DNA from 4 places in the Caballeronia sp. NCF2 genome. Region 1 is predicted to be linked to each of the others. Evidence: riboswitches for the same ligand, from Rfam matches in the RefSeq annotation. Region 1 holds a riboswitch; each other region holds the start of a gene.
What was found. A riboswitch is a leader RNA that binds a small molecule or an ion and turns the genes downstream of it on or off. The one in region 1 is predicted to bind cobalamin.
Positions count from the first base shown of each region.

Region 2: linked by a shared signal. The riboswitch ahead of cobG (precorrin-3B synthase) and the one ahead of NCS02_RS03610 (TonB-dependent receptor domain-containing protein) in region 1 are both predicted to bind cobalamin.
Region 3: linked by a shared signal. The riboswitch ahead of NCS02_RS18290 (CbtB domain-containing protein) and the one ahead of NCS02_RS03610 (TonB-dependent receptor domain-containing protein) in region 1 are both predicted to bind cobalamin.
Region 4: linked by a shared signal. The riboswitch ahead of cobW (cobalamin biosynthesis protein CobW) and the one ahead of NCS02_RS03610 (TonB-dependent receptor domain-containing protein) in region 1 are both predicted to bind cobalamin.

Region 1 is NZ_JALQDN010000006.1:31,979-39,602, forward strand. Features, by position in the region: gene NCS02_RS03575 (LysR family transcriptional regulator) at 1-251, shown strand, start outside; gene lgt (prolipoprotein diacylglyceryl transferase) at 290-1,192, shown strand; gene NCS02_RS03585 (SIMPL domain-containing protein) at 1,245-1,973, opposite strand; gene NCS02_RS03590 (EVE domain-containing protein) at 2,043-2,501, opposite strand; RNA gene ssrS (6S RNA) at 2,581-2,762, opposite strand; gene NCS02_RS03600 (cell division protein ZapA) at 2,868-3,182, opposite strand; gene NCS02_RS03605 (ATPase) at 3,179-3,547, opposite strand; cobalamin riboswitch at 3,815-4,112, shown strand; gene NCS02_RS03610 (TonB-dependent receptor domain-containing protein) at 4,194-6,074, shown strand; gene NCS02_RS03615 (FecCD family ABC transporter permease) at 6,071-7,099, shown strand; gene NCS02_RS03620 (ABC transporter ATP-binding protein) at 7,096-7,624, shown strand, end outside.
Region 2 is NZ_JALQDN010000054.1:121,556-129,179, forward strand. Features, by position in the region: gene cobM (precorrin-4 C(11)-methyltransferase) at 1-464, opposite strand, end outside; gene NCS02_RS18200 (cobalt-precorrin-6A reductase) at 461-1,192, opposite strand; gene NCS02_RS18205 (cobalt-precorrin-5B (C(1))-methyltransferase) at 1,189-2,286, opposite strand; gene cbiE (precorrin-6y C5,15-methyltransferase (decarboxylating) subunit CbiE) at 2,293-3,504, opposite strand; cobalamin riboswitch at 3,581-3,769, shown strand; gene cobG (precorrin-3B synthase) at 3,834-5,102, shown strand; gene NCS02_RS18220 (precorrin-8X methylmutase) at 5,095-5,721, shown strand; gene NCS02_RS18225 (precorrin-2 C(20)-methyltransferase) at 5,718-6,446, shown strand; gene cobJ (precorrin-3B C(17)-methyltransferase) at 6,434-7,624, shown strand, end outside.
Region 3 is NZ_JALQDN010000054.1:139,849-147,472, forward strand. Features, by position in the region: gene NCS02_RS18275 (cobyrinic acid a,c-diamide synthase CobB) at 1-470, shown strand, start outside; gene NCS02_RS18280 (DUF1289 domain-containing protein) at 467-712, shown strand; gene NCS02_RS18285 (CbtA family protein) at 747-1,529, opposite strand; gene NCS02_RS18290 (CbtB domain-containing protein) at 1,539-1,772, opposite strand; cobalamin riboswitch at 1,802-1,928, opposite strand; gene NCS02_RS18295 (histidine phosphatase family protein) at 1,977-2,543, shown strand; gene NCS02_RS18300 (DUF1428 domain-containing protein) at 2,603-2,974, shown strand; gene hmuQ (heme-degrading protein HmuQ) at 3,025-3,339, shown strand; gene NCS02_RS18310 (hypothetical protein) at 3,448-3,771, opposite strand; gene lhpI (bifunctional Delta(1)-pyrroline-2-carboxylate/Delta(1)-piperideine-2-carboxylate reductase) at 3,900-4,841, opposite strand; gene ppk2 (polyphosphate kinase 2) at 5,073-5,969, shown strand; gene NCS02_RS36485 (hypothetical protein) at 5,990-6,373, opposite strand; gene NCS02_RS18330 (efflux transporter outer membrane subunit) at 6,375-7,624, opposite strand, start outside.
Region 4 is NZ_JALQDN010000054.1:132,171-139,140, reverse strand. Features, by position in the region: gene NCS02_RS18275 (cobyrinic acid a,c-diamide synthase CobB) at 1-121, opposite strand, end outside; gene cobO (cob(I)yrinic acid a,c-diamide adenosyltransferase) at 125-727, opposite strand; gene NCS02_RS18265 (cobalamin biosynthesis protein) at 977-1,381, opposite strand; cobalamin riboswitch at 1,449-1,706, shown strand; gene cobW (cobalamin biosynthesis protein CobW) at 1,828-2,913, shown strand; gene cobN (cobaltochelatase subunit CobN) at 2,919-6,695, shown strand; gene NCS02_RS18250 (magnesium chelatase ATPase subunit I) at 6,692-6,970, shown strand, end outside.

The sequences.
Region 1 (7,624 bases):
CGCCGCGTATCGGCCAGGAGGCGATCCAGATGCAGACCATCGTGAGCCTCGTGTCCGCCGGCATGGGCGTCGCGCTCGTGCCGCAATCGCTGCGTCATCTAAGGCGCACGGGCGTCGTGTATCGTCCGCTTCTCGATCCCGGTCCTTTCGTGGAAACGGGGCTGGTATGGCGGATCGCGGAAGTGAGTCCGGTGCTCGCCGGGTTCATCGAAATCGTCCGTTCGAGGGCCGAAAGCGCCGGTTCTGTATGATTCGCCCCTGTAGCCCGCTTAAAGATTCCCACATCAGAATGCTCATACATCCCAATTTCGATCCCATCGCGATTCATCTCGGACCGCTCGCCGTGCGCTGGTACGGCCTCATGTACCTGGTGGCGTTCGTGTCGGCCATCGTCATCGGCCGGTTGCGGCTGCGGCTGCCTTATGTCGCCGCGCAAGGCTGGACCGTGAAGGACATCGACGACATGCTGTTCTACGGCGTGCTCGGCACGATTCTGGGCGGGCGCATTGGCTACGTGCTGTTTTACAAGGCCAGTTATTACGCCGCGCATCCGCTCGATATCTTCAAGGTATGGGAAGGCGGGATGTCGTTTCACGGCGGCTTTCTCGGCGTGACGCTCGCGATGGTGCTGTTCGCGTATCACCGCAAGCGCACGTGGCTGCAGGTGACGGATTTCGTCGCGCCGATGGTGCCGCTCGGTCTCGCGGCGGGGCGACTCGGCAATTTCATCAACGGCGAGCTGTGGGGCCGCGTGACGGACCCGAACGCGCCGTGGGCGATGCTCTTCCAGAACTCGACGAACGACGACGCCGTGTGGCTCTCGAAGAATCCGCAGCTCGACGCGCAGTATCACCTCACGGAAATTTTTCAGCGTTACCACATGCTGCCGCGTCATCCGTCGCAGTTGTACGAAATCGCGCTGGAAGGGCTCGTGCTGTTCATCGTGATCTGGACGTTCTCGCGCAAGCAGCGTCCGGTCGGCGCGATTTCGGCGCTGTTCCTGATCGGTTATGGACTCGCGCGCTTCACCGTGGAATTCGCGCGTGAGCCGGACGATTATCTCGGCTTGCTCGCGCTCAATCTCTCGATGGGCCAATGGCTTTCGCTGCCGATGATCGTCGCCGGCGTGGTAATGATGGTGTGGGCCTACAAGCGCAATCTGCGCCTGCCGCCCGAATCCGCAAAGGCTTGAGGAAAGAGCGGGGCGGTCGAACGCCGCCCCGCGTGAACAGCGTGAGCGACGTTTAGCGTCCCATTTGTACGGAGCCGGAAACGTCGACTGTCACCGTGGTCGTGCCGGCTTCCATCGCGATCGGGGCCATCTTCGCATCGGCGCTCATCGCGCGCGATTGCATCATCATGACGGGACGCGGCTGCGCGCCGCTCCGTCCGACATTCACTTCCCGAATCGTGAAATTGCTGTAGCCGAAGCCTTGCGCGGCGCTTTGCGCCTGCTTGCGGAACGAATCGATGGCTTGCGAGACGAGCTTTTGCTCGGCCGCGCGCTGCGCTTCGGGCGACAGCGAGAACGCGACGCTACCCACTTGCATCGACGAACTCATCTTGCCCGCGAGCTTCGATGCCGCCGCGAAGTCATGCGATTCGAGCACGACTTCCGTGCGCCCGCGCCACGCGGAAATCTTGCCGTCGCGATCCGTCGACGGATAGACGGTGAACGAGCCGCTCTTCGCGGTCACGCCGTCGACACCTTTGGCTTCGCGTAACGCGGCCTCGGCGCGCTGATTGAGCGTGCTGGTGAGCGACGACGGATCGGCCGCTTCCTGTTCGTAGAAGAGCGTGATGTTGACGACATCCTGCGGCACTTGCGCGCTCGCTTGTGCGGAGAGCGAGAGCACGCCCGAGGGCTGTGGCTGCGTTATCACCGTCTGCGCAGCGGCGGTTTGAGACAACGTAAGCGCGGCACCGGACATCGCGAGCAGGGCGAAGGCGGCGGCGGTTTTCTTATTGAGCATCGAAGGACTCCGTGACATCGCGTACGTGCGACGGGATTTAGTCGCATTCGTGAAGTCGTAAGTTCCTTGTTAGACGAGGTGCTCGGTAATAAATCGCCATTGCGCTTCGGTCACGGGCGTGATCGAGAGCCGGTTGCCGCGCGCGAGCACTTGCATGTCGGCAAGCTCTGGATGTTCGCGCAACGCGGCGAGCGATATGAGCGGCGTCTTCTTCACGAACTTCACGTCGACGAGCATCCAGCGCGGCGTTTCCTGCGTCGATTTCGGATCGTAGTAATCGCTCTTCGGATCGAATTGCGTGGGATCCGGATACGCCGTCGAGCACACTTTCGCGATGCCCGCGATGCCCGGCTCCGGGCAGCTCGAATGATAGAAGAGCACGCCGTCGCCGATCTGCATCTGATCGCGCATGAAGTTGCGCGCCTGATAGTTGCGTACGCCCGTCCACGGCAAGGTTTTTTTCGGCGCGTGCGCGAGATGATCGATGCTCGCTTCGTCCGGTTCGGACTTCATCAGCCAGTAGCGCATGGTCGTGTGCATGAATCGAAGAGCGAACGGCAGGGACAAACGAAAACGGCATCGGAAAAACCGATGCCGTTTCTTGAATGAGGTCCCCGCCACAGCCGCTAGGCCGGCATCCTGAACCTGGGTTCAAGATTGGTCGCGGTAAGCAACACTTCGGGTACATCGGACTAGCGACGCGCGCGCCCGTGCTGCAAGGTTCCGCAACCGTGCCAATGTAGCATTGGTTCAAGGAATATATGACCTTGGCGTACCAGGCAGGGAAACGTCACTCTACACCAATCGTTTGCCTTCTGCAGCCTCTTCACGCTACTTCGGCAGTTTCTTTTTTCGATTGACATTGCGCGCTGATTGACTCGACGCGCATCTGCCTTATTGCGCTTCGTGTTGCGCAATGACCGCGCCCAATTGCTCGTTCATCGAGTGCATCGTGCGGCGGATTTCTTCGGCGGGGAAGGCCTCGCCGTGACGCACGCTGTCCTGCAGCTTAAGCAATTCCGACGCCAGCGAAAGCGCCGCCATCACCGCGATGCGATCCGTGCCGCGCACGCTGCTTGCATTGCGCACTTTGTTCATTTCGGCGTCGACGCGCGCGACGGCTTCACGCAATGCGCCTTCGGTTTCCGGCGAGCACGCGAGACGATACGGCTGCCCGAGAATGGATACTTCGATCTGCGTGGTCGTCATGCCTTCTCTCCCTGATGATGCTCGCCGTGCAATTCCGTTTCATGTGCTTCCTGGGAATCGGCTTCGAGGAGATCGAGTTGATTGTCGGACTCGGCATGTTGCGCGGACTTGCCGCGCGGCAGCTTTTCGAGAATCGCGTTCAGGCGGATTTGCGCGTCGTCGATTTTCGCGGACAGCGAATCGCGTTCGGACTGCAGCGTATCGCGCTCTTCGCGCACTTGCGCGAGCTCGGCCTGCACGTTCGCATAGTCGGCGCGCAGCTGTTCGAGTTGTTCCTGCAGCGCTTGATGCGCCTGCTTGTGGCGCTCGCTGATCTGGATCAGCCGGCCGATGTTTCCTGACAGTGATTCGAGTTCGTTGAGCATGTGCTGCGTCCTCTAAAGACCTCGCATTTTAGCGCGGTTCAACGGAGCTTCCGATAAATGTCTCGTTTCGAGACGTAACAACACGCGATCTAGCGCTTAATCCTTCGAATCAAGCGCATGTCGCGATGCATTCGTGTGCAGAAAACGCGAGCGCCCCGCAACGCTCGTGATGACAGGCCGGCCGCTTCTCTTTCGCTTCTCGTTCGATTCGTCATGCGCCGCGCCAGTCTGCCCGCGCGGTTTTCTTGACGGCCCCGAACCGCGCTCCTACACTTGCCGCACTTTTGGTGCTCGCATCCGCGGATCTCGTGGATGCAGTCAAACGGGAAACAGGGAGCGAAGTCGCCGCAATCGACGACGAGCCAACCTGTGCTGCCCCCGCAACGGTAAGCGACCGCAACGCAAGTTGCAAGTCGTCTCATGCGCGTTTTTGCCGCGCGAGCGTGTCGAAATTCGTCGCACGCGCGCGACTGCAAGAAACGTGTCGATGCCACTGCGCGCCATGCGCGGGAAGGCGAGACGATTGATCGCCAGCCCGGATACCGGCCGGAGTCCGACGCATCGGCGCGCATGGCGCGGTGCGTTCGTCGCGCATCGTCCTCGCGGGGAGCGGGGTCGCGCTCACGCGAAACGGAACACTTCACACATGGTATTGCCACTGGCCGCGCTCAGAAGCGGTCTCTCCCGTCATGGCGCGCTCGTTGCGGCCATCGGCGCCTTGCCGTTCGCCGGCGCTGCACAGGCGGCCCAGACGGAAGACAGCACGCAAACGCTTGCGCCCGTCGTCGTCACATCGACGCGCGCGCCGCAGCCGCTTGCCGAATCGATTCCGCAGACATCGCTTTTTGACGAGCAGGACATCGCCGATGCAAACACAAGCGACGCGCTCGGACTCGTCGCGCTCGCGCCCGGCGTGCAGATCACGCGCAACGGCGGACCGGGCTCGAACTCGGGGCTTTTCATACGCGGTGCGGCGTCGTCGCAATCGCTCGTGCTGATCGACGGCGTGCGCGTCGAATCGGCGTCGCTCGGCGCGGCACAGCTATCGCAATTGATGCTCGACCAGATCGGGCGCGTCGAGGTCGTGAACGGCAACGTGTCGGCGCTCTATGGATCGAATGCGATTGGCGGCGTCGTGCAGATCTTCACGAAGGAAGGCGAGGCGCATCCGCCGCGCTTCAACTTCGAGGCGGAGTACGGCAGCTATCACACGCAGCGGCAATCGGCGGGCGTGAGCGGCGCGCTCGACAAGGACGGCCGCACGACCTTCAGCGTGAACGTCTCGCGCGAGAAAACCGACGGCTTCTCGTCGATCGATCCGGGAATCGCGCCCGGCGCCAATCCGAACGCGAACGGCTATCTGAACGAGAGCGTCGCGGCGACGCTGCGTCACGAGTTCAGCGACAAGTGGGACGCGGGCGTGCGCTTCCTGCAATCGAACGGCATCAACAGTTTCGACGATGCCTATGGCCAGCCGACCGATATCAACGAAACGCACGATCGCGTGCGCTCGGCGTCGGTGTTCGCGAACGGCCGCGTCACGGATAACTGGACGACGCACTTCACGATCGCGCAGGGACAGGACCGCGCGAACATCGAGCAGAACGGCGTCTATACGAGCCGTTTCGATTCGGAGAACCGGCAATATACGTGGCAGAACGACGTGCGGATCAGCGACGCGCACAAGCTGCTCTTCGGCTACGAGCATCTCGATCAGACGCTCGATTCCGATCAGTTCAGCGCGCCCGACCGTCATGTGAATTCGATGTTCGCGGGTTACGTGGGGCACATCGGCGCGAACGAGTTGCAGGCGAATCTGCGCCGCGATCAGTATTCCGATTTCGGCGGCGCGAACAGCTACTATCTGGGCTACGCGTATAACTTCGACGCGCACTGGAAGGCGAGCGCGAGCTATTCGGCCTCGTTTCGCGCGCCGAGCTTCGACGATCTCTACTATCCGCTGAGCGGCAATCCGTCGATTCAGCCGGAGCGCAGTCATTCGGTCGAGGCGGCGTTGCAGTACGCATCGAATGCGCTCGGCGTGGTGCGCGTGACGCTTTTTCAGACGCGCTATTCGAATTTGATCGATTACGTGTCCGACGGCGGCTTCTACTATGTCGCGCAGAACGTCGGGCGCGCGAAGGTGCAGGGCATCGAGGGATCGTGGGCGGGGCACGTCGGCGCAACGGATGTGCGCGCGGGCGTCACGTTCCAGAATCCCGTCGACGAAACGAATCACGAGGATTTGACGCGGCGCGCGCGGCATTTCGCGACGCTGACGGCGCATCGCACGATCGGGCCGTGGCGCGTCGGTGGCGAATGGATCGTGAGCGGTCAACGCAGCGATTACGATTCGACGCTCGCGGGCTACGGCATCGTGAATCTGTCGGCGCGCTACGACATCTCGAAGTCGTGGTACGTCACGGCGCGCATCGACAACCTGTTCGACAAGGACTATGAACTTGCGTACTCGTACAACACGCCACGACGCGGCGCGTACATCACGTTGGGCTGGCATCCGTCGTGAGCCGCGTGGCTGAACGTCCGCGCGCGATGAACGCGAGCCGCGCCACCGCGATCTGGATCGCGCTCGGCGCAGCGACGCTCGTCGTGCTGGTCGCGTCGCTCGCGATGGGCAGCGTCGCGTTGCCCGTATCGCGCGCGATCGGCGCGCTCTTTCACGCGCACTCGGCGACGCCCGATATCGCCGATGACATCGTGCTGACCTTGCGTCTGCCGCGCGCGCTCGCGGGCTTCGCGTCGGGCGCATTGCTCGCGTTCGCCGGCGCGCTGCTGCAAGTGCTGTTGCGCAATCCGCTGGCGGAACCGTACGTGCTCGGCGTATCCGGCGGCGCGGCAACCTTCGCGCTTGCCGCGATGCTCGGGTCGCTGCCGTGGTGGGGCGTAGATATCGCGGCTTGCGCGGGCGCGTTCGCATCGATCGTTCTGGTCCTCGGACTCGCGCGCAAGGACTTGTGGCAAAGCGGACAGGACGCATCGCCGAGGCTCTTGCTGACGGGTGTCGTGATCGCATCGGGATGGGGCGCGCTCATCACGCTGATCCTGAGCGTCGCGCCCGAGAACCGTTTGCGCGGCATGATCTTCTGGCTGACGGGCGATCTCAACGGCGCGGCGGCGCCATGGCCCGCGCTGATCGCGCTCGCCGTCGTGCTCGCGGTCATCGTTCCCGTCGCACCGCAACTGAACGTGCTCTTGCGCGGCGATACGACCGCGCGCGCGCTCGGCGTGCCGGTCGAGCGCTTGCGTCTGCGCGTGTATCTCGTCGCATCGATCGCGGCGGCGGCCGCCGTGACGACGGCGGGCACCATCGGCTTCGTCGGGCTCGTCGTGCCGCATCTGCTGCGCCTCGCGTTCGGCAACGATCAGCGCATGCTCGTGCCCGCCGCCGCGCTCGCGGGCGGACTCGCGGTGATGGCCGCCGATCTCGTCGCGCGCACGGTGATCGCGCCCGCGCAATTGCCGGTCGGCGTCGTCACGGCATTGATCGGCGTCCCGATGTTCCTGTGGATGCTGCTGCGGAGGCCGCGATGATTTTGCGGCTCGACGCCATCGTGCTTCGCGCGGGTAAGCGCACGCTCATCGACGGGCTCACGCAGTCGATCGAAGCGGGCGAAATGTGGTGCATCGCCGGGCCGAACGGCGCGGGCAAGACGACGCTCATCAACGTGCTCGCCGGGATTGCGAAAGCCGCATCGGGCAGCGTGTCGCTCGACGGCCGCGCGCTCGCGTCATGGCGCGCGACGGAACTCGCGCGCGCGCGCGCTTTGATGCCGCAAGCCGCGCACGACGCCTTCAGCGCGAGCGTGCTCGATACCGTGCTGCTCAACCGCTTTCCGCATCTCACCGGCTGGGGCTGGGAGAGCGACGAGGATCGCGCCGCCGCGTACGCCGCGCTCGAAACGTTGGGTCTCGCATCGTTCGCGTCGCGCGACGTGCTGACGCTTTCCGGCGGCGAACGCCAGCGTGTCGCGCTCGCCGCCGTGCTGTGCCAGAACGCGCCGCTGCTGTTGCTCGACGAACCGCTTTCGCATCTCGACCTGCATCATCAGATCGATT
Region 2 (7,624 bases), on a different contig from region 1:
TGACGCGCGAGATCGGCGAGGCTCTCGCCTTCGGGCATCGACGTCTTCGTCGCGTAGCGCGTGAAGATCACGGTCTGCGAGATGCCGGGCAGCGTCAGTTCGCGCTTCAGCGCCGCCGCCGATGCCGCCGTCGCCGTGACACCCGGCACCACTTCGTAGGGAATCGCGAGCGCGTCGAGCCGGCGAATCTGCTCGCCGATCGCGCCGTACAGCGACGGATCGCCCGAATGCACGCGCGCCACGTCGTGCCCGTTCGCGTGCGCTTCCTGCAGGAGCGCGACGATCGCGTCGAGATCGAGCTCGGCCGTGTCGATGCATTTCAGCGCGCGATGTCCGTCGAGGACTTGCGTCGGCACGAGCGAGCCGGCGTAGAGAATCACGGGACATGCGCGGATCAGCCGCTGCCCCTTTACTGTGATGAGTTCGGGATCGCCCGGTCCGGCGCCGATGAAATAAACGGTCATGGTCTGGTGAGCCAGTGTTGAAGCGCGTCGCGGGCGCTGGCGGCGTCGTCGAAAATGCGGTCGGCGTCGGGAAGCGCGGGCCGCGTGAGCATGACGACGGCGATACCGCGTTCCCGCGCGACCGCGAGCTTCGCCTCGGTCGCCCGCCCGCCGCTGTTCTTGCTGACGACGACATCGATACGCGCCGCGTCGAACAAGGCGCGCTCGCCGGCGAGATCGAACGGACCGCGCGCATCGACAATGCTCGCGCGCGCGTTGCCCGGATGCGCGTCGAGACAGCGAATCGTCCAGTGCTGCGACGCGGGAATGTCGTGCAGATGCGCGAGCGCCTCGCGCCCGAGCGTGAAAAGCGGCCGATGAAACGGCGCGATGCATTCGACGATCTCGCGCCAGTCCGACGCCTCGCGCCAGTCGTCGCCCGCCTGCGGCTGCCATACGGGACGGCGCACCGCCCAGAGCGGCACGTCGGCGAGCGCGCAGGCATCGAACGCGTGGCGGCTCATCTGCGCGGCATAGGGATGCGTCGCATCGACGACGAGCGTGATGTGCTCGTCGCGCAGATATCGCACGAGCCCGTCGATGCCGCCGAAACCGCCGACGCGCACCGTGCACGCCAGATCGCCCGGCACGCGCCCGAGGCCCGCGAGACTGTAGACGTGCGTCGCAGGAAGCGCACGCGCGATCGCGAGCGCATCGCCGGTGCCGCCGAGCAGCAGCACGCGCGTCATGCCGCGCTCCCGACGATATTGCCCCGCCGGTCGATCGCGAAGGTCTCGACTTCGATGCCTGGCGGCAGCACGTCGAGCGCGACATCGCGCGCGCGTCGGCAGACGATATCGCCGAGCGCGATGCCTTCCGCGCGTGCGAGCTTGAGCGCTTCCTGACTCGTGTTGGCCGCGCGCATCGACGCCAGCAGTTCGGCGTTCGCGCCCGCATCGGCGGCCCAGACGGCGAGCAGCGGCAAGTCGATGCTCGAACTGCGGCTGTGCAGATCCATATGCCCCGCCGCGAGCTTGGACAGCTTGCCGAAGCCGCCGCACAGGCTCAGCTTGTCGACGCTCGCGCGGCGCAAATGCTTGAGCACCGCGCCCACGAAATCGCCCATTTCGATCAATGCGATGTCGGGCAGGCCGTAGCGCGCGCGCATCGCGTCCTCGCTCTGGTTGCCGGTGCACGCGGCGATATGCCGATACCCGTTCGCCCGCGCCACATCGATGCCCTGATGAATCGACGCGATGTACGCCGAGCACGAAAACGGTCTGACGATGCCGGTCGTGCCGAGTATCGACAATCCGCCGACGATGCCGAGGCGCGGATTCATCGTCTTCTGCGCGAGCGCTTCGCCGTTCTCCACGCCGATGGTCACGTCGAAACCGCCGCGATAGCCGACGCTTTTTGCGAGCGCGTCGAGATGCTCGGTCATCATCTTGCGCGGCATCGGATTGATCGCCGGTTCGCCGACGGCGAGCGCGAGGCCCGCGCGCGTCACCGTGCCGACGCCCGCGCCCGCATGAAAGCGCACGCCCGGTTCCTCCGACAGTCGCACGCGCGCGAACACGAGCGCACCGTGCGTGACGTCGGGATCGTCGCCCGCATCCTTGATGACGCCGGCTTCGGCGGCGGCGCTTTCATCGGGTAAACGGCGGCAGAACGAAAGCATCATCGTCACGCGCTGGCCCTTCGGCAGGACGATCTCCGCGCGCTCGCTCGTCTCACCGAGCAGCAAGAGGCGCGCGGCCGCGAGACTCGTCGCGGTCGCGCAGCTTCCTGTCGTGTAGCCGCTGCGCAGCGGCGCGGCTTTCTCCGGCGTCTCTTCACGCATGACGCATCACGGTTTGCTCGCGTGCAGGACGGTGATCGGCAGCGCCTGACGCCACGTGTCGAAGCTGCCGAGCGGTTCCGCCTGCGCGACGCCGATGCGCGTCAGCTCGCCGCCGTGGCGCGCGCGCCATTCGACGAGCGCCGCCTCGCTTTGCAGCGTCACCGCATTGGCGACGAGCCGCCCCCCCTGACGCAGACGCGCCCAGCACGCATCGAGCAGGCCCGGCACCGTCAATCCACCGCCGATGAACACCGCGTCCGGCGCGGGAAGGCCGTCGAGCGCGGCGGGCGCTTCGCCTCTGACGAGTTGCAGCGCGGGCACGCCGAGCGCATCGCGGTTGTATTCGATGAGACGCTGACGGCTCTCGTTCGCTTCGATCGCGATCGCCCGACACGCGCCATGCGCGCGCATCCATTCGATGCCGATCGAGCCGCAGCCCGCGCCGACGTCCCACAGCAGTTCGCCGGGCTGCGGCGCGAGGCGCGCGAGCGTCACGGCGCGCACGTCGCGCTTCGTCAACTGGCCGTCGTGGCGGTAGGCGTCGTCGGCGAGACCGGGCGTGAGCGGCGGCCCGGCGTGGCCGGCGTGCGTCCGGCACTCGATCGCGATGAGATTGAGCGCGGCAACGACGGGCTCGCGCCAGTCGTCGGCACGCTCGTCGATGCGGCGTTCGTCGCTGCCGCCGAGATGCTCGAAGACGGTCATGCGGCTCGCGCCGAAACCATGCGCGGTCAGAAGCGTGGCGACGGCGGCGGGCGTCGTGCCGTCCGCGCTCAGCACGATGAGGCGCACGCCGCGATGCAGATTCGCGAGCAGCGACGCCGCCGGCCGCCCGACGAGCGATACGCAGACGGCGTCTTGGAGCGCCCAGCACAGGCGCGCCGCCGCGAGCGACAGCGACGACGGCGCGGGAATGACGCGCATTTCGCCGTTGGCGACTTCGCGCGCGAGCGTCGCGCCGACGCCGAAGCACATCGGATCGCCGCTCGCGAGCACGCAGATGCGCGTTTTGCCGTCGCCGCGGTCGGCGAGCACGGCATCGAGCGAAAAGGGTTTCGGCCACGGCATGCGGCGCGCGGCGATGCGATCCGGCAGCAACGCGAGATGACGTTCGCCGCCGTGGATCGACTGGGCGTCGAGAAGCGCGCGACGCGCGGCGCGGGAAAGTCCGTGCCAGCCGTCTTCGCCGATGCCCACCACGGTCAGCCAGTTCGACATGCGCGGTCTCCTTGCTGCGATTCCGATCGCGTTCCCGGATACATGCCGGAAGCGCTCGGAGGGTCGATAAAAGCGGGCATAATACAGGTCCGTCGGCGCCCGGGGTCGTGAGACCGAGGGCTTAAAAGGGAACACAGCGAAACTGTGGCTGCCCCCGCAATTGTACGCAGCGAGTCCGCGCTCCACTGCCACTGGTTTTTACCGGGAAGGCCGGCGCGAATGTCGACCTGCCAGCCAAGAGACCTGCCGACCCAACGCATTCGCGCGACGCCGACCGGGCGGGGTGTACCGGTTCGCTCATCACGCGCGAAGCCCAACGGGTCACGCTTTTGAATTCTTTCGACCGCTCATCGCTCAACGCAACGCCGCGTGCTTCCGCATGCCCGGGCCTGATGCGCATCGTGCCCGCGCGCGATGGCGGCCTTGCGCGTCTGCGTCTCGCGGGCGGCGTGTTGAGCACGCGGGCGGCGCGGGCCGTCGCGCGCGCGGCTCGCGAGTACGGCTCGGGCGTGATCGAAGTGACCAATCGCGCGAATCTGCAACTGCGCGGCATTCGCGACGATGCCCACGCCGCGCTCGTCGACATCGCCCTCGACGCGGGCCTCGGCCCGTCGACGGCGGGCGCAGACGACATCCGCAACGTAATGCTGAGCCCGCTCGCGGACGACGGCACGCGCGCGCTCGCCGCGCGGATCGTCGATGCGATGCAGGCCGATGCGTCGCTGCATGCGCTGTCGCCGAAATTCGCGCTCCAGCTCGACGCCGGCGAGCGCCTCGCGATGCTCGATCATCCGCACGATCTTTGGCTTTCCGCCATCGACGATGGCGCGCGCTTCGCATTCGGCCTCGCCGGAACGATGCGCGATCCGGCGCTCGGCGCGATCTCGCGCGACGATCTCGTGATGTTCGTCCTGAACGTGTTGCGCAGCTTTCTCGCGCTGGCGACGCCTGAAGAACATCGCATGCGCGATCTGCTTGCGCGTATCGGCGTTGCGCGCTTTCTCGACGCCTTGCGTTTCGACGCCGATATCGCGACATGGACACGCGCACCCGCCGATGCATCGCTGCGTCTCGGCGCGCACGAGGAGCCGCATCGCGCGACGTGGTACGCGGGTGCGCAAACGCCGCTGGGCCGTCTCGATGCGACGACGCTCGAAGCGCTCGCCAATCTCGCCGACGCACACGGCGCAAGCCGCCTGACGATGACGCCGTGGCAAAGCGTGCTGATTCCCGGCCTCGCGGCGCATTCAGCGCATGACATGCTGCAAGGGCTGCACGCGCTCGGCCTTGCAACCGGCGCGCACGAACCGCTCGCGCGCCTCATCGCGTGCGCGGGTTCGGAACGCTGCGCAAAGAGCCGTGCCGATACCAAAGCCGATGCTCACCGGCTCGCCGCGCTCCTGCCTTCGGATGACGGGACGCAGGTGCATCTGAGCGGCTGCGAGCGTTCGTGCGCGGCGGCGCATCCGGTTCCGGTCACGCTCTACGCAGTCGCGCCCGGACGATACGACTTACATCGCGACGCACGAGCCGTCGCGCGCAATCTGACCATCGAAGAGGCGGCCGAACGGCTCGCCCGGAGCCATGCCGATGCTTGACTACATCCGCGACGGCGCGGAGATTTATCGTCAGTCCTTTGCGACGATCCGCGCCGAAGCCGACCTCGCCGCCATTCCCGCCGATCTGGAGAAGCTCGCCGTGCGGCTGATCCATGCGTGCGGCATGGTGGATATCGTGAGCGATCTGCGCTTCTCGCCCGGCGCGGGCAGCATCGGAAGAAAGGCGCTTGCAGCAGGCGCGCCGATCCTGTGCGATGCGCGCATGGTCGCCGAGGGCATCACGCGCGCGCGCTTGCCCGCCGACAACCGCGTGATCTGCACCTTGAGCGATCCCTCGATTCCCGAGCGCGCCCGCGCGATGCGCAACACGCGCTCGGCCGCCGCGCTCGAACTATGGCGTGCGCAACTCGAAGGCGCGATCGTCGCGATAGGCAACGCGCCGACCGCGCTCTTCCATCTGCTCGACATGATCGATGCCGGCGCGCCGAAGCCCGCGCTCATTCTCGGCTTTCCGGTCGGTTTCATCGGCGCGGCGGAATCGAAAGCGATGCTCGCCGCCGATAGCCGCGGCGTGCCCTTCGTCGCGCTGCTCGGCCGGCGCGGGGGCAGCGCGATGGCAGCGGCCGCAGTGAACGCACTTGCTTCGGAGGCCGAATGATGCGCGGACGTCTCTTTGGATTAGGCGTCGGCCCGGGCGATCCGGAGCTGATCACCGTGAAGGCGCTGCGGCTTTTGAAGACCGCGCCGGTGGTCGCGTATTTCGTCGCAAAGGGCAAGAAGGGTAATGCGTTCGGCATCATCGAATCGCATCTCGACGATACGCAGATGCGCCTGCCGCTCGTCTATCCGGTGACGACCGAAGCGCTCGAACCGCCGCTCTGCTACGAGACGATCATCAGCGCGTTCTACGACGAAGCCGCGCTCACGATATCCGGTCATCTCGAATCCGGACGCGATGTCGCCGTGATCTGCGAGGGCGATCCGTTTTTCTACGGCTCATACATGTATCTGCACGATCGTCTCGCAGCACGCTTCGATGCAGAGGTCGTGCCGGGCGTGTGCTCGATGCTCGGCGGCGTGGCCGTGCTCGGCGTGCCGCTCGTGTATCGCAATCAGAGCCTGTCGGTGCTGTCGGGCGTGCTGCCTGAAGACGATCTGAAGCGCCGTCTCGAAGCAGCCGATGCGGCCGTCATCATGAAGCTCGGCCGCAACTTCGAGAAAGTGCGGCGCGTGCTGGGCGAACTCGGCCTCGACGATCGCGCGTTGTATGTCGAGCGCGCGACGATGACCAACCAGCGCATCGTGCCGCTCGATGAAGTCGATCCGATGGCATCGCCGTATTTCTCGCTGCTCGTCGTGCCGGGGAAAAAATGGCGTGCATGAAGGCTTCCATGCCGATGGCGATCGTCGTGCTCGGCGCGGGCGCGCTCGATACCGCGCGTCGCATTCAGGCGCGCTTTCCGCAATCGCGCGTGCATGGACTGGCGAGCCGCGTGAGCGCGGACATCGCGTATGACGACTTCGGCGCGCACGTGCGTGGTCTGTATGCGTCGGGCGCGGCGATCGTCGCGCTGTGTTCCGCGGGCATCGTGATTCGCGCGCTTGCATCCTGTCTCGCCGACAAAGGCAACGAACCGCCCGTGCTCGCCATCGCGCAGGATGGCAGCGCCATCGTGCCGCTGCTCGGCGGCATGAGCGGCGTGAATGTGCTTGCGCGCGAGATCGGCGACGCCTTGCAAGTCGCACCCGCGATCACGACGAGCGGCGAATTGCGCTTCGGGAAATGTCTGCTGGCGCCGCCCGAAGGTTATGCACTTGCGGATATCGAGCAAGGCAAGCGTTTCGTGTCCGACCTGCTGGCGGGCGCGACGACGCGCATCGAAGGCCACGCGCCCTGGCTCGACGATGCCGCGCTGCCTCGCAACGACGATGCGCGTCTTGCCGTTCGCATCACGCCGCTTGCCACGCGCGATGAAAACAGCCTCGTGATTCATCCGCGTTGCGTGCTTGCGTGGATCGAAGATATTTCACACGACGATGACGTCGCCGAACGCGTGCGAGCTGCCTTGAACGAACGTGGTCTCGCACCGCTTGCGCTCGCGGCGTTGACTGCGCCCGCTCGCTACATGGCTTCGCGTCCGCTCGAAGATGCGGCGCGTGCGCTCGATGTGTCGTTGCGCTTCTGCGATGCCCCGCCATTCGCTCGCAACGATGCGCGAGGCGTTGCGCTGCACGTCAGCGATACGCCGATCGATGCGGGATCGATCGGCCATGCGCGCGGCACGCTGACGGTGATCGGCCTTGGTCCCGGCAAGGCGGAACTGATGACGCCCGCCGCAAGAAGCGCGCTTCACGACGCACAAGACGTGCTCGGTTACGAGACGTATGTGCGTATGGCGGGACCGTTTCGCGACGACCAGCGCGTGCACATCACCGACAATCGCGAGGAACTGCAGCGCGCGCGACACGCGTTCGAACTCGCGAGTGAAGGCCGACGCGTGATCGTGGTGTCATCGGGCGATCCCGGCGTGTTCGCGATGGCCGCAGCGGTGCTCGAAGCA
Region 3 (7,624 bases), on a different contig from region 1:
ACGATGCCGACGCGCTCTATCTTCCCGGCGGCTATCCCGAGCTGCATGCCGCGGCGCTCGCTTCGAACGAACGCGCGCGTGCATCGATCGTTGCGCACGTCGAGCGAGCGAAGCCCGTGGTCGCGGAATGCGGCGGCATGCTGTATCTGCTCGACACGCTGACCGACATCGAAGGCACGCGGCATGGGATGCTCGGCATCCTTCCCGGCGACGCGGCGATGCAACGCAAGCTGTCGCGCCTCGCGATGCAGCGCATCGACACGACGCATGGCGCGATGACCGGTCACACATTCCACTACTCGACGCTCGACACGCCGATGCAGCCGGCGCTCAAGGCCGCTCATGCCACGACCGGCAGCGAAGGCGAAGCGCTCTATCGGCATGGTTCGGTGTCGGCCACTTACATGCACGCTTACTGGCCGTCGAATCCGGCCGCGGCCGCTGCGCTCTTTCGCGGCGAATCACTATGACAACGACGCAAGACGATCTCGCTTTCACCATCGAACGCGCGAAAGCGCAGGAACCCATCGGCTCGCCATGCACCGATGTCTGCAAGCTCGATCAGGAAACGGGCCTGTGCCTCGGCTGCTTCCGAAGCCGCGAGGAAATCAAGACCTTCAGATCGATGGACGATGCCGCGAAGCTCGATCTGTTCGATGAATTGCTCAAGCGTCGTGCGGCGAAAGAGCAAACGAAAAGCCCGCGTTCCTGACGAAGCGCGGGCTTCATGAGCGACGCCGAACCGCTTACGCCGCAGCCATTCTTCTCACCGCCGGCCGCTCGAGTTCACGCGCTGCGAGCGCACCGAACACGAGACCGAGCGTCGTCCATAACAGCGCCTGCATGCCGATAGCGGCCACGCGGAAATTCCACAGCAGCGAAGCGGAGAAATCCGCGGGCACTTCATCGACGGACGGCAGCGCGACCTGCGCCGCCACGATCACGACGATATACGCAGCCGCCGCGATGAGCGTCGCGTTCCACCCGCCATGCCGCGCCACCATGCGCCGCTGCAAGCGCACGGCGAAGACGGCAGCCGCGATGGAAATCGCCACCATGCCGAAGAAAAGCGCCGTGCGCGGCCCGATGGTCTCGGCATTGCCGACAGCGGGCGGATTGGGCGGGTACTTGAGGAACGGCACGATGGCGACGCTCACGAAGCCGAACAGCGCGAGCAATGCCGACGTGCCGCGCGCGCGCAACGCGCCGAGCCGTCCATAAGCAAACGCGAACACGAGCGAGAAGAGACCGCCGAGCGCGGTGCCGAACACGGCGACGCCGGTCAGAAGGCCGAGGCCAGCTTGCGTATCGCGAGACACGAGCGCTTCGTCGCCGTGATCGTGCGAATGCGCTGGCGTGGCAGCCGCATCGGCATGACCGTGCTCATGTTCGTGTTCATGCTCGTGCTGTTCCTCGAACGCGATGGCGCGTGCCACCGACGGTTCACCGAACCCACGCGCGAAGCCGAAGCCGATCAGGCCCGCGACCAGTCCCGCGATCATGCCGCGTATCAGCAAAGTGCGAATCATGATGCTTCCTCAGTGGCACGGAAAGCCGAGCAAATGCCGGCCGTCATGCACGAATTCGTGGACGTACGTGCCCGAGAAAATCGACGTCGCGCCCTGTTCGGCGCCGACGAAATAGATTGCGATCAGCAGAATGAGGCCGATGAAGACGGCCCACGGCAACACTTCACGCACCGGAATGGGCACGGGTGCATCGAGTGACGGGGAAACCGGAGCGGAAAAGACCGGCGCGTTGGAAGCATTCATGGTGGTTCTCCAGGGAAAAGCGCGTCCCGATTGACGAAGAGCATGCAGCGGGGTCTGACTCGCGGCGCCGCGCTTTCGCGTTGACGTACCGCACACAGTGGCGCGACCGTGCCGGGTTTGCACCGGCTTCCTCGCACTGCAAGCTTGCCATTCTATGATGATCCGCTGCAAAGTAAAACGATTCCGATTCGACCGCCACCTGCCTTGGAACTCATTCTTCTCTGTCACGCCGCCACGCGCGCGATGAAAACCGGGCACTTTCCCACCGGCGACGAACCTCCCGAGCGCGATGCGCGCGCGCAGCTCGCGTCATTGCACGCCTTGCCCGACACGCGCGTGATTGCGAGTCCCGCGCGCGTCGCGCGTGAAACGGCGGCGTGGATCGCGGATGCATTCGAGATCGTTCCCGCGTTCGACGACATCGACTATGGCCGCTGGCGCGGGCATTCGATACGCGAAACGGGCGAGCGCGAACCGGAACATGTCGCTGCATGGCTCGCGGATCCCGATGCGCGTTCGCACGGCGGCGAAAGCGTCGCCATGCTCGCCGCGCGCGTCGCCGAGGGCTTCGCTTCGATCGACCGGCTCGACGCGGGGCGCTGCATCGTCGTCACGCATGCGATCGTCGTGAAAGTGGCGCTCGCGCATGCGCTTCGCATGCCGCTCACATCGATCTATGGGATGAACTTCGCGCCGCTCTCGTCCACGGTGCTGGAACGCGCCTCGCCCGCCGATACGTGGACCGCCCTGAACTTCGCTGCATACGAATAGCTCAAAGCAGACAGCGCATCGCGTGCGCGGTGCGCGTTCGACTCAACCAGGAGACTCAGATGGCGCACTACGTGGATGGATTCGTCGTACCTGTACCGATCGACAAGGTCGACGCTTATCGCCGCATGGCCGAAGCCGCCGGCAAGATCTGGCTGGAACACGGCGCACTGGAGTTCGTGGAAACCATCGCCGACGACGTGAAGCCCGGCAAGCTCACATCGTTTCCACAGAGCGTGCAGATGAAGGAAGGCGAGACCGTCGCGTTCTCGTATATCGTCTACGAATCGCGCGAGCAGCGCGATAGCGTCAACGCCAAAGTGATGGAAGACCCGCGCCTCAAAACGATGATGGAATCCGGCGAGACGCCGTTCGATCCTCAACGCATGTTCTTCGGCGGCTTCACGACCATCGTCGAACTCGGGCGCGACTGATCGTTCTTATCCGCTCAATCGAGTCACTACTTCGAAGGAACCGCATCGACATGTATATCGCCATGAACCGCTTCAAGATCGTGCCCGGCGCCGAAGCCGACTTCGAACGTCTGTGGACGAGCCGCGATACGCATCTGAAGGATGTGCCCGGGTTCGTCGAGTTTCATCTGCTCAAAGGGCCGGTGAAAGACGATCACGTTCTGTATTCGAGCCATACGATATGGGCGAATCAGGCAGCCTTCGAAGACTGGACGCGTTCGGACGCGTTTCGCGCCGCGCATCGCAATGCCGGCGGCGAGACGCGCCAGCTTTATCTCGGTCATCCGGAATTCGAGGGCTTCGAAGTCATTCAGACCGTCAAATAGAGCGGTCAAGGCGCAACCGAACGTTCGCGCACTTTTCAGCGAGCACGCGCGTTTTACACACGTGTGAAAAAACGCGCTTCGCCGAAGCTGTCTTTTCAGACGTGTTTTCTAGGCCTTTGCGCCGCGCGCCATGCGCTGCAGCGTCGATGAATCGATCGCCGCCGCGCAGATTCGCACCGCTTCCTTCAGCGTGCGCGGACGCCCCGCACCGAATTGCGATTCCAGCATCGCGACGGCGCGCAGACGCTCGTCATTGCCGAGTTTCTCGCCCGTCGCAAGCTCAAGAACCGAGATGAAATAAGCCGCAGGCGGCGCCGCGCTCGCATGCGGAGTCGTCTGGCGTTCCCCGTCCGCCGCGCCACCCGCGCCCTCACGTCCGTCGTCGCGCGCCGGAATCCACGGGTGCCACTTGCTGTCGTATCGACTTTTCATGGGTTAGTTCGCTGGCTCGATTGCTGTGGCGCACCTTGGCGCCGTTTGTCATGTGACGCTTATGGCGTCTCTGTCATTAAAGAGACCTACAGCAAGTACCGTTCCAAGCTGGCGTTCCCTTGCACGGCCTAGCGCGCCGCGATGCTTTCCTCCGACAAAACCGCACGCGCGACGCGACATGCCGCAAGATCCCAAGCCGCGCAGCCGACCGATTTGAACATCACCGGTTGCAATGCATCAACGGCTTTGGACGGCGCCGCGAGCGCGACCGCCAATGCGTGCACATCGTTCCATTCGACGCTCGCGAGAATGAAATCGCCTGCTTCGTGACGCGCGCCCGCAGGGTCGTCGACGTAAAGCGCGCTTGCATGCACGGTCGCGGCGGCGATCTCGGCGGCATCGGCGGTGAATGCGCCCACGCCGATCACGAGGCGGCCCGCGCGCGCGGGCAACGTATAGACCGGCGTCTTGCTCGTGGTCGCGGCGATGACGACATCGATCGAATCGGGAATCGTGGACTCGTCGAGCGCGGCAAGCTGCTTCGAAAGCGATGCATGCGCCGCACAGAACTCGCGCGCCCGCCCGGGACGGGAGCCTTGCACGAGGATGCGCGCATCGGGATAAATAGCGGCGAGCGCCTCGACGTGATACGCAGCCTGCTTGCCCGTACCGATGACGAGCACCTCGCGCGGCGCGGCATCGTGAAGCGCGCGGATCGCGAGCATCGATACCGCCGCCGTGCGCCGGCCCGTCACCGTCGGGCCATCGAGCATGAATTGCGGCACGCCTGTCATGGCATCGTAGGCGGTCACCTGACCGTGGATCGTCGGCAGGCCGAGCGCGCCGTTGCCCGCGCAAACGTTCACGAGCTTGTGCATCGCGAGATCGGCGGCGCTCGCGGGCATCGACAACATCACGCCGCCTTCGATCGGCACCACCATGCGCTCTGGACTCACGATGCGTCCCGCCGCGTAATCGAGCATCGTCGCGGCGAGGGTGTCGACAAGCCGGTCATACGGCACGAGGCGCGCGGTTTGAGCTTCGTCGAAACTATGGATCGTTGCGGTCATCGCGTTCGCTCGCTTGATATGGGGAAGATGAAATCGAACTTCAAAATGCCATCGAAGTGCCGGAACATTCTAACGGCGCGCGACGCCGCGTCATAAAGCAGCGAATCGCTCGCTAGAATGAACGAATCAGCCGCTGTCATGTGACTGCCATCGAATGTCGTCACAATCGGCCGTCCCGCGCCGCGACCGTCATCGCGACGGCGGCAGCCCAAGAACGCCACGGAGCCCCTCATGAACACGACGGAAAAGCAGCGCCGTTTCCACGCCGACATCATCGACAGCTACGACGAAGAGTTCGAGATGGAGATCGACGATCGCTTCCTGGACGGCGAATCGACTTTCTCCGATGAAGAGCGTCAGTTACGCAAGACCTATTTTCGCGAGCTGTTTCGCTTGCAAGGCGAACTCGTGAAGCTGCAGGACTGGGTCGTGCACGAGGGGCATCGGCTCGTGGTGCTGTTCGAGGGACGCGATGCGGCGGGCAAAGGCGGCGCGATCAAGCGCATCACGCAACGGCTGAATCCGCGCGTGTGCCGCGTGGCCGCCCTGCCCGCGCCGAACAATCGCGAGCGCACGCAATGGTATTTCCAGCGCTACGTGTCGCATTTGCCGGCGGCGGGCGAGATCGTGCTGTTCGATCGAAGCTGGTATAACCGCGCGGGCGTCGAGCGCGTGATGAACTTCTGCACGGACGAAGAGTATGAGGAATTCTTCCGCTCGGTTCCCGAGTTCGAGAAGATGCTCGTGCGAAGCGGCATTCAGATCGTGAAGTACTGGTTCTCGATCACCGACGACGAACAGGAAGTGCGCTTCCAGGCGCGTATCGAAGATCCTTTGAAGCAGTGGAAACTGAGCCCGATGGACCTGGAGAGCCGCCGCCGATGGGAGGCCTACACGGCGGCCAAGGAAGTGATGCTTCAGCGCACGCACATTCCCGAAGCGCCGTGGTGGGTCGTGCATGCCGTCGACAAGAAACGTGCGCGCCTGAACTGCATTCATCACTTGCTGAGTCAGGTGCCGTATCACGATGTCGAGCATCCGCCGATCGAACTGCCCGACCGCGTGTTCAACCCCGATTATTTGCGCCAGCCCGTGCCGGATGAGATGTACGTTCCCGAAGTGTATTGAGGTCGATAGCGCGGCGCGCGTCAGCAGCAGTTGTTGCAGGGCAGATGCTTCACGCTCGCGCCATTGCGCTGACGCGAAACCGCATGACGCAGCGCGAACTGATATGCGTGCTGCGAACCTCTCAATACCATCACGAACATTACTTGCGCGAGATTGAAGTCGAGCGTGACCATCAGGCGCGTCAACAGTAGCAGTGGCAACACCACCGCCGGCTGATACAGTTGTTTTGCGATCAAGTCTTTCATCATCGGCTCCCTATCCCATGATTGAAATTCTATGGATTCGAGCCGTGCGGATAAACGCCCCGCAGGTGAAGACATATGTTCCGGGAGGCGAACAATCGAGCTGTCATCGATGCGCGCCCCGAGAAAAAATGGCCCTGCGCGATGCAGGGCCATCTTCATGCTACTTCTGCGCGAGACTCGGCTCGGGCACCGGCGTGGGCTTCGCATCGCCCCAGCCGCCGCCCAGTGCGCGGATCAAATTCACCGTCGATACCGCCTGCGTGCCCCGCAACTGCACCGAGGCGCGCTGCGTCTGCAATACGGTGCGCTCCGCATCGATCACGTCGAGGTAATTCACCGCGCCTTCGGTGTACTGCGTGCGCGACAACTGCGCGGCACGCACCGACGCCTTCACTGCATCGTCCTGCGTCGCGGTCTGATCTTCGAGGATGCGCAGATCCGACAGATTGTCCTCGACCTCGCGGAACGCAACGAGCACCTGCTGACGATAGTTCGCCGAATCCTCTTCATATATCGCGCGCGCATTCGCGAGATTGCCCTTGCGACGGCCGCCATCGAAGATCGGGATATTCAGCGCCGTACCCGCGAACGGCCCGAGCAGGAATGTGCGGCTCGACCACTTGAAGAGATCGCCGAGCGTCGCGGATTCGAAGCCGCCCGAGCCCGTCAACGTGAGCGACGGGAAGAACGCCGCCTTCGCCACGCCGATACGCGCATTGGCCGCAGCCATCGCGCGTTCCGCCGCCGCGACATCGGGACGACGTTCGAGCAGCGCCGAAGGCAAACCGGGCGGCACGCGCACCGTTACCGGCTTGAGCGGATTCGCGGCCATCGTGAATTCGGCGGGCGACTTGCCGAGCAATACCGCGAGACTATGTTCCGATGCCGCGCGCAGACGTTGCACCGTCATCGCATCCGAACGCGCTGTCGCGAGCTCGGACTTCGCGCGGGCCACGTCGAGTTCGCTGATATCGCCTTCGGTGTAGCGGCGTTGCACGAGCTTCAACGCTTCCTCGCGTAGCTGCACGGTGCGCGTGAAGACATCGCTTTCCGCATCGAGCTCGCGCAGATTGAAGTAGTTCTGCGCGACGTCAGCCTGCAATGCCAACTGCACCGAACGGAACAACGCCTCGCTTTGCTGCGTGTCCGCGTTCGCGGCTTGCACCGAGTTCGACACGCGGCCGAACAGATCGACTTCATACGACACGCTCGCCTGCGCGCGCCACAGCGTTTGCGCAGGCACGTTGCCATCGGCGGGCAGGAACTGCGATGCCGGCGAGAACTTCTCGCGCGTCGGGCCGAAGCCCGCATCGAGCGTCGGGAACAAGCCCGCCCGCGCCGTCTGGTTGATCGCGCGCGCTTCCTTCACGCGCGCGGCCGCCGCCTTCAGGTTCTGGTTCGCGTCCTGCG
Region 4 (6,970 bases), on a different contig from region 1:
TCTTGAACACGCGTACCTTCAGTCCTCGGCGCGTGTGATGACGCGCAAGCGCCGCCGTCACCGTGGTCTTGCCTTGATGCGACGCACTCGCGCCGATGAAGAGAGCGGGGCAGTCGGGCATCGCTCAGAACTCGACGCCGCGTTGCGCTTTCACGCCTTGCTCGCGATACGGATGCTTCACGAGCCGCATTTCCGTGACGAGATCGGCAAGTTCGATCAACGCATCGGGCGCGTGGCGACCGGTCACGACGACATGCAGCATCGCGGGCCGCGCCTTCAGCACGTCGAGCACTTCATCGAGCGGCAGATACTCGTACTTGAGCACGGTGTTGAGTTCGTCGAGCACGACCATCTGATATTCGCCGCTCTCGATCATGCGGCGCGCTTCGTTCCAGCCCTTGCGCGCGGTGGCCATGTCGGCTTCGCGATTCTGCGTGTTCCAGGTGTAGCCATCTCCCATGGTGACGAAATCGCAATGCGCGATTGCGCCGAGGAAATCGCGCTCCGATGTATGCAGCGCGCCCTTGATGAACTGCACGACGCCGAGCTTCATGCCGTGTCCGAGCACGCGCACCGCCATGCCGAACGCGGCCGTTGTCTTGCCCTTGCCGTTGCCGGTATTCACGATCAAAAGGCCTTTCTCGTGATCGGCGGCGGCCTGCTTTTTCTCGTGGCCTTCCTTGCGGCGCTGGGTCATGCGCAGATGCGATTCGGTATCGGTTTTCACGGGAGCTCCAGAGAAAGACGGCCGTATCGTACAACAGGCGGCGGCTTAATTCTGCGCTAACAGACGGCAGGCATCATGCAATCAACGTAATCACCGACTCGAGGAGCAAGCAAATGGACGCGCTCTATCTCTATCTGGAACTCGTCGCGCTTGGCGTTCTCGTCTGGCTTTGCCGCGACAAGTTCAAACCGGTCGTGGCGAAGCCGCTCGCCGAAACGCCGCGTCCGCGCACGACCGCAAGACCGGTATTCATGTTCCGTTCGCGCGGGGCGCATGCATCGCTGCGATCGCGACGGTTACGCCACAATCGATCGTCTTTGGCACGATGAGCGTTCGCGCGTTGCCCGCGAGCAGCGCGCAAGGCTCGCATACGCCATCGACGTTCATATGCGCCATTGCATGATGCGATATCGCCGTGCGCGGCGCTTGCGCGATTTCATCGGCGCCGTAGAAGCGCAATGTCAGACGATGACGCTCGCAGAACGCGAGCAGTCCCGCCTCGTGCCGTTTCGCGTCGATGCTCGCGATGATGGCGATGTCGCCGAACGCAAGCGTGCCCAAAGCGCCGCGCACGGCGTGCTCGATTGCGTCGGCGCTCGCGCCCCGCCTGCAGCCGATCCCCACGGAAAGACGCGTGACAGCGGGCTGATTCATGTGAGCGATGACGGATTCCATGTGCGCCGACCTTACCACCTTTCTTGACGCTCGCGCCCGCCGGGCCTAGACTTTCACGCAGTTTTGGTGCTCGCGCGCGGATTCTCTCGTGCGCAGTTAAACGGGAAGCAGGGCGCGTTCCTTTCGATTCGTCGAACGCACGTCAACCTGCGCTGCCCCCGCAACGGTAAGCGATTCACCGCGCACGGCATTTTCATCGCGTGTACGGGAAGCCGGCTTCGAAGCCACTGCGCGTGAGAAACGCGCGGGAAGGCGAAGCGGCGTCGTCGTCAGCCCGGATACCGGCCAGACTTTGAGCGGGGCTTGCTGTCGCGGGGATGCGGCGCGGCCCATAATCCATAAAAGCGTGCGTTTCCCTTTCATCCAGCCGCGTTGCCAGGCATCGCGCGACATGAAGCGCATGCAACCGAAGCCACGGAGCGACGATGCAAACCCGCAAGATTCCCGTCACGGTCGTGACCGGCTTTCTCGGCAGCGGCAAGACCACACTGATGCGGCATATCCTCTCCAATGCGCAAGGCAAGCGCATCGCGGTGATCGTCAACGAGTTCGGCGAGCTCGGCATCGACGGGGAGATCTTGAAAGGTTGCGGCATCGGTTGCGACGATGAAGCCGGCTCCAAAGACCGCAATCTGTACGAGCTCGCGAACGGTTGTCTCTGCTGCACCGTGCAGGAAGAGTTCTATCCGGTCATGGAACAACTCGTCGAGCGGCGCGAGAGCATCGATCACGTGCTGATCGAAACGTCCGGTCTCGCTTTGCCGAAGCCGCTCGTGCAGGCGTTCAACTGGCCGTCGATCAAGAACGCATTCACCGTCGATGCCGTCGTGACCGTGGTCGATGGACCCGCTGCCGCGAGCGGTCAGTTCGCGGCGAATCCCGTCGCCGTCGATGCGCAACGCAAGGCCGATCCCAATCTCGATCACGAATCGCCGCTGCATGAACTGTTCGAGGACCAGCTTTCGTCTGCCGATCTCGTCATCGTCAACAAGACCGATCTCATGGATGATGAAGCGCTGCGAAAGGTCGAAGCGCTCGTGCGGCCCGAGATTCCGCCCGAAGTGAAGATCGTGCCCGCGCAGATGGGCAGGCTCGATGTGCATACATTGCTCGGTCTCGAATCGGCATCGGAAGAGACGATTCATTTGCGGCACGATCATCACGGTTCGCCCGATGAAGCAGGCCACGCCGATCATCATCATGACGAGTTCGATTCGGTCGTCGTGCATGGCAACGTCGAATCGCGCGAGCAGGCGCTGGCCGCGCTGCATGCGCTCGTCGAGCAGCACACGATCTATCGCGTGAAGGGTTTCGCTGCGTTGCCGGGCGCGGCGATGCGGCTCGTCGTGCAAGGCGTCGGACGACGCTTCGACAGTTACTTCGACCGCCGCTGGGAAGCGGGCGAAGCGAAGACCCAAAGCCGCTTCGTGCTGATCGGCGAAGACCTCGAACGCGCGACGCTGCAACGCGCGTTCGACGCCGCGCTCGCGAGCGCGCCCGTGCAGGCGTAACCGCGATGCATCTGCTCCGCACGACGCCGGGAGGCTTCGTCGACGACGCGCAGGGCGTCATGCGTATCGATCAGACGAGCGCGCCGATCGTCGTGCTCAGCTCCGCCGATACGACGCTCGCGTTGCTCGCGAGCGCGTTTCCGCGTCTCGAGCCGGGCTTTCCCGACGTGCGGCTCGCGAATCAATCGTTTCTGCGTCAGCCCGCATCGGTCGATTTCTATGTCGACGATGTATTGCGTCACGCGAAGGTCGTGATCGTCGATCATCTCGGCGGCGAATCGTACTGGCCGTACGGCATCGAGCGGCTCGTCGCGCTCGCGAAAGAGCGCAAGCAGATGCTCGCGATGTTTTCGGGCGATCTCACCGAGGACCCGAATCTTATCGGCAAGAGCACGGCCGATGCAGCGTTTTGCCGCGAGCTGTCGCGCTATCTGCGCGAAGGCGGCGCGCGCAATGCCGAGGAGTTTCTACGCGCGATCGCGCATCGCGCGTTCGGCTTCGGGCGCGAGCCGCAGCCGCCGAGTCCGCTGCCCGCCGTCGCGATCTATCATCCCGAGCGCGATATCGCGGTCATCGACGACTGGCAGGCGCGCTGGACCGAAGGCGCGGGCGTCGCCGCGATCCTGTTTTACCGCGCGCATTTGCAATCGGGCAATACGGCCGTGTTCGATGCGCTCATCGAAGCGCTCGAAAAGGAAGGCATGAATCCGTTGCCGATCGCGATTTCGTCGCTCAAGGAAAGCGTGAACCGCGAAGTGGTCGAGCGTTTGTGCGCGCAGCATCGCGCATCGCTCGTATTGAACACGACGGCTTTTGCGGCGAGCGTGATCGGCGAGGACGAAGCATTCGAAGTCGCGGGCGATGCGCCCGTGCTGCAAGTCATCCTGAGCGGCGGCAATCGCGATGACTGGCAGAAGGACAATCACGGCCTGAATTCGCGCGACGTCGCCATGCATGTCGCGCTTCCCGAAGTCGATGGCCGCATCATCACGCGCGCCGTGAGTTTCAAGGGGCTCGCATATCACTGCAAGCATACGCAGGTGGATGTCGTGCGCTATCAGGCCGACGCGGAGCGCGTGCGCTTCGTCGCCGAACTGAGCCGGCGGTGGTCCAAGCTGCGTCATACGCGGAACGCGCAGAAGCGCATCGCGCTCGTGCTGGCGAACTACCCGGCGAGCGAAGGGCGCATCGGCAATGGCGTGGGACTCGATACGCCCGCATCCGCGATCAACATTCTGTCGATGCTCGCGCGAGAAGGCTATCGCGTCGGCACCATGCCGGCGAACGGCGATGCGCTCATCGCCGCGTTGACGGAAGGCGTGACCAACGATCCCGTCGTCCGCGATATGCGCCCTGCGTTGCAGAGTCTTTCGCTCGATGACTATCTCGACGCGTATCGCACACTGCCCGCCGATGCGCGCGCCGCGCTCGAAAAAACCTGGGGCGCACCCGAAGACGACCCGACGATCAGACGCGGCCGTTTCATGATCGCGGGCTATCGCTGCGGGGAAGTGTTCATCGGCATTCAGCCTTCGCGTTCGCGGCAGCGCAACGATTACGCGAGCTATCACGATGCCGAACTCGTGCCGCCGCATTCCTATCTCGCGTTCTATTTCTGGCTGCGTCTGCGCTTTCAGGCGGATGCGCTCGTGCATGTCGGCAAGCACGGCAATCTCGAATGGCTGCCGGGAAAGAGCGTCGCGTTGTCGTCATCGTGCTGGCCGGATGCGATTCTCGGACCGATGCCGCATCTCTATCCGTTCATCGTCAACGATCCGGGCGAAGGCAGTCAGGCGAAGCGCCGCGCGCAGGCCGTGATCATCGATCATCTGATGCCGCCGCTCACGCGCGCCGAGAACTATGGGCCATTGCAGGATCTCGAGCGTCAGGTCGACGAATACTACGAAGCGTTGATGGTCGATGTGCGCCGCGCGAAGCTGCTGCGCAAGACGATTCTCGCGAACATCGTCGAGAACCGGCTGCACGAGGAACTCGGGCTGGATGCGCCACGCGATACCGTGGGTGAAGACGCGTTGCTCACGCGCGCCGATGCCTATCTCTGCGAACTGAAGGAAGCGCAGATTCGCGACGGCCTGCATGTATTCGGTGTCTCGCCGCAAGGCGTGCAACGACGCGACACGCTGCTCGCGCTCGGCCGCTTTCCGATCGGCGACGGCCAGGGCGCGAACGCGAGCCTGATCGTCGCGATCGCACGGGATCTGCAATTGCCCGATATCTTCGATCCGCTCGATGCGGATTGGGCCGCGCCGTGGACCGGCCCGCGTCCGCAAGCACTTGCCGATGTGAGTGAAGCGCCGTGGCGTCATCAAGGCGATACGCGCGAGCGCCTCGAATCGTTAGCGATGCAACTATTGTCCGATGCTGACGCAGCCGCGCCCGGACCGCGTGCATCGCTCGTGCTCGAACGTCTGCGTGGCGATGTGCTCGCGCGGCTCGATGCGTGCGGCCCGCAAGAGCTGACGCAACTGAAGCGAGGTCTCGAAGGCCGTTTCGTGCCGCCGGGTCCGAGCGGCTCGCCTTCGCGCGGCAGACCGGACGTGCTGCCCACCGGCCGCAACTTCTATTCCGTCGATACGCGCGCATTGCCGACGCAAGCCGCATGGTCGCTCGGCGTAAAGTCGGCGAACGCATTGGTCGAACGCCATGTGCAGGATCACGGCGATTTTCCGCGGGCAATCGGCTTGTCGGTGTGGGGCACGGCGACGATGCGGACCGGCGGCGACGATATCGCGCAGGCGTTCGCGTTGATCGGCGTGCGGCCCAAGTGGGCGGCGGGCAGTCATCGCGTGACCGACTTCGAGATTCTGCCGATCTCGATCTTCAACCGGCCGCGCATCGACGTGACATTGCGCGTATCGGGCTTCTTCCGCGATGCGTTCGCGAATCTCATTCATCTCTTCGATGCGGCGGTGCAGGCCGTCGCCGAATTGGACGACGAGCCCGCCGATGTCAACCCGATCCGCGCGCGCATCCTTCGTGAGCGCGACGAGCTGATCGCGCGCGGCATCGAGACGAAGGACGCGCGGCGTCGAGCGGGCTGGCGCGTGTTCAGCACGAAGCCGGGCGCATACGGCGCGGGTCTGCAGGAACTGATCGACGCAAAGCAATGGCAGACCGATGCGGATCTTTCCGCCGCGTATCAAAGCGCGGGCGGCTACGCGTATTCGCAATCGGGCGATGGCGTCGAAGCACGCGCGAGCTTCGGCGCGCGGCTATCGACGCTCGATGTCGTCGTGCAGAACCAGGACAATCGCGAACACGATCTGCTCGATTCGAACGACTATCACCAGTTCCAGGGCGGCATGGTCGCGGCCGTGCGCTATCTGTCGGGCGTGCAGCCGCAGACGTATAACGCCGATCACAGCAATCCCGCTGCGCCGCGCGTTCGCACGCTGAACGAAGAGATTGCGCGCGTGGTGCGTTCACGCGTGGTCAATCCGAAGTGGATCGATGGCGTGAAGCGGCACGGTTACAAGGGCGCGTCCGAACTCGCGGCGACCGTCGATTACCTGTTCGGCTACGACGCCACCGCGCGCGTCGTGTCGGATCATCAGTACGCGCTGGTCACCGATGCCTATGTGAACGATGCCGACACGCGCGAGTTCATTGCGCAGCACAATCCGCACGCGTTGCAATCGATCTGCGAGCGTCTGCTCGAAGCGATGCAACGCGGTCTGTGGCAGCAACCCGCTGGCTATCGCGAGCAGGTCGAACGGCATCTGCTCGATGTCGAACAGCACATCGAAGGCCGACATTCTTGAACGAATCCATCACATCTGCCGTGTTTCCTTTTTCGGCGCTCGTCGCACAGGCGCCCTTGCAGCAGGCGCTTTTGCTCGCGGCCGTCGATCCTTCGATCGGCGGCGTGCTCGTGAGCGGGCCGCGCGGCACCGCGAAATCCACCGCGACGCGCGCACTCGCGGAGTTGCTGCCCGAAGGGAAGCTCGTGACCTTGCCGCTCGGCGCGAGCGAGGAACAGTTGATCGGCACGCTCGACATCCAAAGCGCATTGCGCGACGGCGGTGTGAAGTTTTCT